Regions from separate parts of the Aeromonas rivuli genome, predicted to be linked through region 1. Evidence: predicted binding sites of a transcription regulator. Region 1 holds the regulator's gene; the other holds the start of a gene.
What was found. Region 1 encodes MetJ, which represses methionine synthesis genes. Its sites were predicted from a motif close to AGANNTCTAGANNTCT; they were not measured.

Region 1 (4,422 bases):
GCGGCTCAGTGCATCGTCGAGGCGGCTGGGGGGCGTATTCTCAGTCTGGCACTGCAGCCGCTGAGCTATAACGAGACAGAATCCCTTGGCAATCCCGACTTTATCGTGATGGGGGATCCTCGTCTGGCTTGGACCCAGATAGTGCTGCACCGCGACTGACCGTATCTTGTATCGGCATAAAAACGGCGACCTCAGGGTCGCCGTTTTCGTTGATATCGCCAGCGGGTGGGGGAGCTCGCCTGCCATCAATCAAGAGGCGGTTCTGCGACGGTTTGCTGCTGGCGCAGCCACTGGCCAGGGGTCAAGCCACAGGCTTTGGCGAAGGCGCGGGTCAGGGCGGCGCTGCTGCCATAGCCCACCGTCGGGGCAATCAGCTTGAGGGGCTCCCCCGCCAACAGATGCTGCTGGGCCAGGGTCAGCCGCCACTCGGTCAGATAGAGCAGTGGCGTCTTGCCTATCAGCTGATGGAAGTGGGCGGCGAAGCGGGCGCGGGACATGCCCGCCAGCGCAGCCAGCCCTTGCAGCGTCCAGGGATGCTCGGGTTGTTGCTGCATGGCGATGATCGCCTTGCCCAGCCTCGGATCGGCCAGCCCCGCCAGCACGCCCCCCCGGTAGAGCCCGGCATCGAGCACATGGCGCAACACCAGGATGAGCAGCAGATCCAGCAAGCGATCCATCGCCTGACTCTGGCCATAGCCGGGTTGAGCCGCCTCCTGAAACAGCAGCTCCAACACGGGAGCCAGGCCGGGGGCGCTGGCCAGGGGAATGATCAGGCGGCTCGGTAGTGCCGCAACCAGGGGGTTGCTGTGGGTGCGGCCGAAGCGGACGTTGGCGCAGACCAGATCGCAGTCGAGCCGACTCTGCATGCGGTGACCGCAGCTCGCTGGAAACAGGATCAGGGTCGGCTCATCCAGGGTGACACTAGCCTCCCCGTCACTGCTCAGTCTGAGGGTGCCCGCGCGAAGCAGGTGCAGGTGGCCACCAGGGTCCGAGCCCTGATAATCGACCCGACCACACAGGCTGCCTGCGTAGAAGAGCCGGGCCCGGGGCGCGTATTGATGAAGCAGTACCGACAAGGAATCCATGATTGATACGATAGGTGACTATTTTTGGACTGTTGGTGATAAATCGTATCATGCTTTTTGAAATACTCCCTCTCGTTGACCAGCCAATCCATTAACACGAGAGGACAATGTCCATGGTACGTATCCATCCCCTGACCATAGCCCAGGCCAAACCCGCCGCCGCAACGACCCTCACCGCCATCAAGGGCAAACTCGGCATGGTGCCGAACCTGTTTTCCACCCTGGCCAACTCCCCCACGGTGTTCAAGGCCTATCTGGCCTTTGCCGAGACCCTGGGCCAAGGGCGACTCAGTGTCCGCCAACGGGAGCTGCTGGCACTGGCCATCGGCCAGGAAAATGCCTGCCAATACTGCCTGAGCGCCCATGTGCTGGGCGCCAACAAGGCCGGTTTTTCCCCGGTGCAGATCCGTCAAGCCCGTCTGGGGGAGGCGGAGGATCCGCTGGATCAGGGGCTGATCTCGCTGGCAATCCAGCTGGTTCGTCAGCGGGGCGTCATCGATGATGGCCAGCTGACCGCGGCCAGAGCCGCCGGGGTGGACGATGAACTGCTCATCGAAGTGTTGGGACAGGTCGCCCTCAACACCTTCACCAACTACAGCAACCATGTGGCGGGTACCGAGATCGACTTCCCCCTGGTTGAGGTGCAGCCATGAGGGACGGCTGGTTGGCACGGGCCAAGCCCGTGACCCGGGAAGAGAGCGGTTATCTGGTGGGATTGGCGGGGGTGCTGCTCATCCTCGTCTGGCTCGGGATATTCAAGTTCACTCCCACCGAGGCGGAGGCGATAAGGCCGCTGGTAGCGAGCCATCCACTGATGAGCTGGCTCTATGGCATCTGGTCGGTGCAGGGGGTCTCCAATCTGGTGGGGATCGCCGAGTTGGTGGTCGCCCTGGCCCTGCTGCTCTCCCTGCGCTATCGCCTGGCGGGTGTTTACGGCGGTTTGGGCGCCTGCATCATCTTCCTGATGACGTTGAGCTTTATCTTTACCCTGCCCGGCGCCTGGCGTTGGGTGGATGGCATGCCGATAGTCGATTTCTTCCTGCTCAAGGATCTGGTGCTGCTAGGGGTCTCGCTGACCGTGATCAACCGTAGCCGGGCCTTGTAATTTCAAGCTTTCAGCTACTGTTTGCGCCTCAGGATGAGGCGCTTTCTTATGGTTGTCGCCAGCGCCTGGCAATAAAAAAACGCGGCCTGAGAGCCGCGTTTTCGTGAGCCGTTGAGTGAAAACTCACTCGGCGTCGTAATCTTCAATCTCTTTGCCGAGCGCTGCCATGACCGAGAGCCGCGGGCTTCGATATCCAGACAACAAAAACGCGGCCTGAGAGCCGCGTTTTCGTGAGCCTTCGAGTGAAAACTCACTCGGCATCGTAATCTTCAATCTCTTTGCCGAGCGCTTCCATGATGGCTCGGGCTTCAGCCGGAACGCTGTCCGGGTGATCCTTGCGCAAATCGTCGTCGCCGGGCAGTGGCTGGCCGGTGAACGCATGGAGAAAGGCCTCGCAGAGCAGTTCGCTGTTTGTCGCATGGCGCAGGTTGTTCACCTGGCGACGGGTGCGCTCATCGGTCAACACTTTCAACACCTTGAGCGGGATCGAGACGGTAATCTTCTTGACCTGTTCACTCTTCTTACCGTGTTCCGCATAAGGGCTGACGTAGTCGCCGTTCCACTCTGTACCCATGATTCACCTGTTCTCATTTGGCCTTGAGCGCGGATTTTAACCCTTAAGGAAATCAATGGCAATCCAACAGCAAAGCCATTTAGACGTCTAGAAGTGTTGACGGCTTTATTGGGGTGGCGTAATGTCTTGTGCAATGGCGAGGATGGACTCGCACAAGGATGAGGAGAGAGAGATGACCCATAAGGCAACCCTGACGGTACGCACCGGCATAGAGACAGATACTCAGCATGGTGCCGTAGTGCCGCCCATCTATCTCTCCAGCAACTACACCTTTGCCGACTTCGGCGTGCCCCGTCAATACGATTATGCCCGCTCCGGCAACCCGACCCGTGGCAATCTGGCGGACGCGCTGGCGGCCCTGGAAGGGGGAGCGGGCGCCGTGGTGACCGGCACCGGCATGGGGGCCATCCATTTGGTGACCCAGGCCCTGTTGCAGGTGGGGGATCTGCTGATTGCCCCCCATGATTGCTACGGCGGTACCTGGCGCCTGTTTGAATTCCTGGCCGCAAAGGGCAACTACAGGGTCAAGTTCGTCGATCAGGGGAATGAGCAGGCCCTGGCCGCCGCCCTGGCCGAGGGGCCCAAGCTGGTCTGGGTCGAGACCCCCTCCAACCCGCTGTTGCGGGTAGTGGATGTGGCCGCCATCTGTGATGCCTCCCATGCCGTGGGCGCTCTGGTCGCGGTCGATAACACCTTCCTCTCTCCGCTGCTGCAACAGCCCCTGGCCCTCGGCGCCGATCTGGTGGTGCACTCCACCACCAAGTACATCAATGGTCACTCGGACGTGGTGGGGGGGGTGGCCATCGCCAAGGAGCAGGCGCTGGCCGATAGCCTGCTGTGGTGGGCCAACTGCCTGGGGCTGACCAGTGGCGCCTTCGATTCCTATTTGACCCTGCGCGGCCTGCGTACCCTGGGGCCCCGTCTGCGCACCCATCAGGAGAATACCCAGAGCATTCTGGCCTTCCTGCAGACCCAGCCCCTGGTGAAAACCATTTATCACCCCAGTCTGCCGACTCACCCCGGCCACGAGATAGCGCTGCGCCAGCAGTCCGGCTTCGGTGCCATGCTGAGCTTCGAGCTCGATTGCGACGAGGCGGGTCTGCGCGCCTTCCTCGGCGCCCTCAACTACTTCTCGGTGGCCGAGTCTTTAGGGGGGGTGGAGAGCCTGGTGGCCCACCCGGCCAGCATGACCCACAGGGCCATGAGCGCCGAGGCGCAGCAGGCGGCGGGGATCAGCCCCCAATTACTGCGGATCTCGGTCGGCATAGAACACGGCGAGGATCTGGTCGCGGATCTGGCCCAGGCCCTGGCGGTCGCCGGGCAGGTGGCCGCGCAATGAGTCAGAGCAGTCAAGCCGCCGTCCTCGGTGGCCAAGCCACAACGGGTAGCACCAAGATGAGTGAAATGGTCAAGGAGGCCGAGGTGACGGTCAACGTTAAGCATCGGCAAGTACACAAGTTCGGTGGCAGCAGCCTGGCGGATCCCGTCTGTTATCGCCGGGTCGCGGCCATCGTCGAGCAACAGGGCAACGGCAGCGAACTGATTGTGGTCTCGGCCGCGGGCAAGACCACCAACCGGCTGATCCAGCTGGTGGAGCTGGCCGAGGCGGGGGACGAGGCGGCCGGTGAGGCGCTCAACGCCCTGCGTGCCTATCAGCA
Region 2 (4,422 bases), 840 kb from region 1:
CGAGATGGAGGCGGTGCGGTTGGTGGGGCCCAGCACCCCCGCCACGAAGCGCGGCTTGGTCGGGTCCTTGGCCGTCCACTCATCGGCGACGGCACGGGCCAGACGGGCCGCTTCCAGGTTGATCTCCGCCGAGAGGGCTTCCATCTCGTAGTCGGCCATGGCGATGGGGGTGGCGTTGAAGGTGTTGGTCTCGAGGATGTCGGCCCCGGCGGCGCAATATTGATCGTGGATCTCACGAATGATCCCGGGCTGGCTGAGCACCAACAGGTCATTATTGCCCTTGATGTCGGTATGCCAGTCGGCGAAGCGCTCGCCCCGGTAATCCGCTTCTCCCAGCTTGTAGCCCTGGATCATGGTACCCATAGCACCATCTATGATCAGGATCCTCTGCGCCAGACAGGCCTGTAGACTCTTGTTATTTATCGACACCGCTCTTCCCTCTTACATCCATGCAACTGCGTGGCTTCATCCTAACAGCAAAGGAAAAAAATGGAAATCTAGCCGTCTATCTGTCTAAAACTTTCGTCTCGATACCCAAAAGTAGGTAGTGAGTAAACTATCACCACAGAGTACCCTATGCCCGTCCTATAGGGACTCGTGCTTGCTGTAACTCCAACGAGAAAAATAACTATGAGCGTCTACTACACTCTCTGCTTCTTGGCAGCATTGGCGATTCTTATCGCCTTCGCCAACCAATATGTCCTCAAAATCCAGACCACCATCGCCATCACGGCGGGCTCCATGCTGATCTCCTTGTTGATGGTCATGTTCGGCAAGCTGGGTTGGTTCAATCTGGAACCCCTTGCCGTCTCCACCATGGAGAGCATCAACTTCCAGGACTTCCTGCTCAAGGGGATACTGGGCTTCCTGCTGTTCGCAGGCGGGATAGGGATCAACCTGCCAGCACTGCGGGATCAGAAGTGGGAAATCACCATTCTTGCCCTCTTCTCCACCCTGCTGTCGACCTTCCTCATCGGCTACGGCTTCTGGGGCATCTCGGCGCTGCTGGGCTGGGAAATTCCTTTCATCTACTGCATGTTGTTCGGGGCACTCATCTCCCCCACCGACCCTATCGCCGTGCTGGCCATCGTCAAGAAGCTCAAGGCGCCACCCCAGATCGCCATCCAGATCGAAGGGGAATCCCTGTTCAACGACGGTGTGGGTCTGGTGATCTTCGTCACCGTCTTTGCCGTGGCCTTTGGCGGCAGCGAGCCCACCTTCTCGGGGGTGGCTTCCGTCTTCATGCATGAGGCCCTCGGCGGCATACTGTTCGGTCTGCTGCTTGGCCTGTTGGCCCACGTCATGATCAGCGCCACCGATGATGGTTCCCTGGAACTGTTGCTCACCCTCTGCATCCCGACTGCCGGTTTTGCCCTGGCCAACATCATGGGTGTCTCCGGTGCCCTGGCCATGGTGGTCACCGGTATCATGATCGGCAACTGGACTCGTCACACCGGCTTCTCCGAACAGAGCAAGCACTATCTGGATCACTTCTGGGAGTTGATGGATCAGTTCCTCAATGCCTTGCTGTTCCTGCTGATCGGTCTGGCGATAGTGTTGCTCGATATCGGCTGGGAGTTCTGGCTGTTGCCCATCATCGCCATTCCACTCTGCCTGGCTGCGCGTTTCATCAGCGTCTCCCTGCCCTATGTGGCGTTTCGCAAGTTCCGCAGCTACAACACCTTCTCCATCCGCATCCTGACCTGGGGCGGCCTGCGGGGCGGCCTGGCCATGGCGATGGCGCTGGCATTGCCAACCGACACCATGATGCTCCCCTCAGGGGTGGACTTGCGCGAAGTGATACTGATCATGACCTATGCCGTGGTCATGTTCTCCATCGTGATCCAGGGGATGACCATCACCCCCATGATCGAAAAAGCCAAGCGGGCCCACGGCGATTACTGAGCTGACTGATAAAGGTTGCACTCAGACCGCCCTGCAAGGCCAAAAAAGCCGCTCATTGAGCGGCTTTTTCATGGGGGAGAGACGGCAAGTCACCCTCAGTTGCGGGGCTTCTCGTAGGTGAACACCTTGCCGATATCTTCCAGGCGATAACTGGTGAGCTGGTAGACGTAGTAGTTGAGCCAGTTGGCAAACAGCAGGTGACCATGGCTGCGCCAGCTGGCGCGCGGCGGCTTGGCCGGGTCATTGTCGGGGTAGTAGTTGACCGGCACCATGGGCTCGAGTCCCGCCTCGAGATCCCGTTTGTACTCCCCATCCAGGGTCAGCACGTCATATTCGGGGTGGCCGGTGACGAACACCTGGCGGCAATCCTTGGTCGCGGCGAGATAGACGCCAGCCTCCTCGGACTCGGCAAAGATCTGCAGGTCGGTATGGGCGCGGATGAGATCGCCATCGAAGGCGGCATAACGGGAGTGGGGCGCCACGAAGTCGTCATCAAAGCCGCGCAGCAGCGGCTCGTTCTCATCCAGCCGGTGGTGGCGATAGATGCCGGACAGCTTCTCGCCATGGGTCTGCTTGTCCATGCCATAGAGCGCCTTGAGCGCCGCCTGCACGGCCCAGCACAGGAAGAGGGTGGAGGTAACATGTTCGTGGGACCACTCGATGATCTCGACCACCTTGTCCCAGTAGATGACCTCTTCAAACTCCACCCGCCCCAGGGGGGCCCCGGTGATGATCATGCCGTCGTAGTTGTTGCCACGCACCTGCTCAAAATCGTGATAGAAGTTTTCCAGATGCGCCTGGGGCGTGTTCTTCGACTCCCGATCGTCTATGCGCAGCAGATCGACGTCTACCTGCAAGGGCGAGTTGGAGAGCATCCGCATCAGCTGGATCTCCGTCTCTATCTTCTTGGGCATCAGATTGAGAATAAGCACCCGCAGCGGGCGTATGTTCTGGGTGACGGCCCGGGATTCCGTCATGACGAAGATGTTCTCCTGCCCCAATACTTCGGCGGCGGGCAACTGATCCGGGATCTTGATGGGCATGCTGACTCCCTGTACTGCATCGGTAAGAATGTCTGGACATCTAGAAGCCTATAATAAAGCACCCGAGCTGTCATCAGATACCTTTGTGTTCACCCCTGCCATTGACTAGCATACGGCTCAAGCGCCCCTCATTCCGAGCATCATGGCTGGCATCACCATTTCAGTAGACAGGCTGCAAGTCGGCAACTATGTCTCCCTGCCTCTGGGCTGGCGTGAGCACCCTTTCCTGTTTTCCAGTTTCAAGATAAAGAGTGAGGAAGAGATAGCGCTGATCCGTCGACTCGGCTTGCAACAGGTCACCCTGTTCCCCGACAAGAGCGACAGCCCGCCTCTGCCTCCGGATAGTGTCGCCCCCGTTGAGATCCCAATGTCAGAGCGGAGCAGCCAACAAGAGGCGATGCAGCAGGATAAAGAGGAGCGCATCGCCCGGTTGCAGCAATACCGCCATGACGTACAGCAGTGCGACAAGCAGTTTCAGCACTCTCTGAGCCAGGTACGCAGCCTGATGGGCAAGGTGCAGGCCCGTCCGCTCAATGCCATCACCGAGGCGAAAGATCTCATCGATGCCATCACCAGGCAACTGCTGGCGGCGGACGATCTGGTGCTGCACCTGATGGCCGAGGGTGACGTGGACGACCAGCTCTACTACCACTCCCTCAACGTCAGCGTGCTGAGCATGATGCTGGCCAAGGAGTGCAATCTGGGGGCTGAACAGATAAGCCAGGTCGGCATGGGCGCCCTCTTCCATGACATCGGCAAGCTGAAGATCCCGAGCCAGATAGTGCGTAAACGCGAGCCACTGACCAAGCCGGAGCAAAACCTGCTGGCGCAACATGGCCGCTATGGCCTCAGCCTTGTCAACCTGACCCCATCCTTTCCCGAGGAGGCCAAGGGCATAGTGCTGCACCATCACGAGTACCTGGATGGCAGCGGGCCCCTGGGACTCAAGGCCAGCCAGCTCGATCCTCTGACCCAGCTCGTTTCCCTGATCAATGAATATGACAATCTCTGCCACCGCCATGCCAAGGTGCCTTTCTCTGCCCTCTCCAGCCTCTACAAGCAGCGCAAGGGCCAATTCAACCCCGACTATCTGGCCCTGCTGATCCGCCTGCTCGGCATCTATCCTCCGGGCAGCGTGGTACAGCTATCCAATGGCCAGATTGGCTTGGTCATCGCCATCAAGGGCAGCAGCCTGCTCTATCCGAGCGTACTGCTCTATGACCCGGGCATTCCACGTCAGGAGGCGGCCATCATCGATCTGAGCCAGGTCGGACTCACCATCGCCAAGGTGATCCACCCCAAGCGCCTCCCCCCCGCCGTGTTTGAATACCTGAACCCGCGCACTCGCATCAGCTACTACTTCGACCCCAAACCGAAATAGTGGCCGGGATGGATCCTCTGGATAGTCTTCCCGTGGGGCCGCTACAATCCCATGCTGCCTGGCGCCCTGTCCCGACGACACGGCAAGCTGGCC

Region 2: a site for MetJ is predicted at 2,975-2,990, ahead of metA (homoserine O-acetyltransferase MetA). Genes of this name have one in related genera too.

Annotation. Positions count from the first base shown of each region.
Region 1 covers NZ_CP079742.1:3,865,811-3,870,232, reverse strand. The annotation lists gene cysQ (3'(2'),5'-bisphosphate nucleotidase CysQ) at 1-159, shown strand, start outside; gene KYK33_RS17790 (AraC family transcriptional regulator) at 246-1,085, opposite strand; gene KYK33_RS17785 (carboxymuconolactone decarboxylase family protein) at 1,199-1,738, shown strand; gene KYK33_RS17780 (DUF417 family protein) at 1,768-2,190, shown strand; gene metJ (met regulon transcriptional regulator MetJ) at 2,441-2,764, opposite strand; gene metB (cystathionine gamma-synthase) at 2,937-4,103, shown strand; gene KYK33_RS17765 (bifunctional aspartate kinase/homoserine dehydrogenase II) at 4,160-4,422, shown strand, end outside.
Region 2 covers NZ_CP079742.1:343,493-347,914, reverse strand. The annotation lists gene metH (methionine synthase) at 1-429, opposite strand, end outside; gene KYK33_RS01555 (cation:proton antiporter) at 631-1,905, shown strand; gene metA (homoserine O-acetyltransferase MetA) at 2,001-2,948, opposite strand; gene KYK33_RS01545 (HD-GYP domain-containing protein) at 3,091-4,329, shown strand.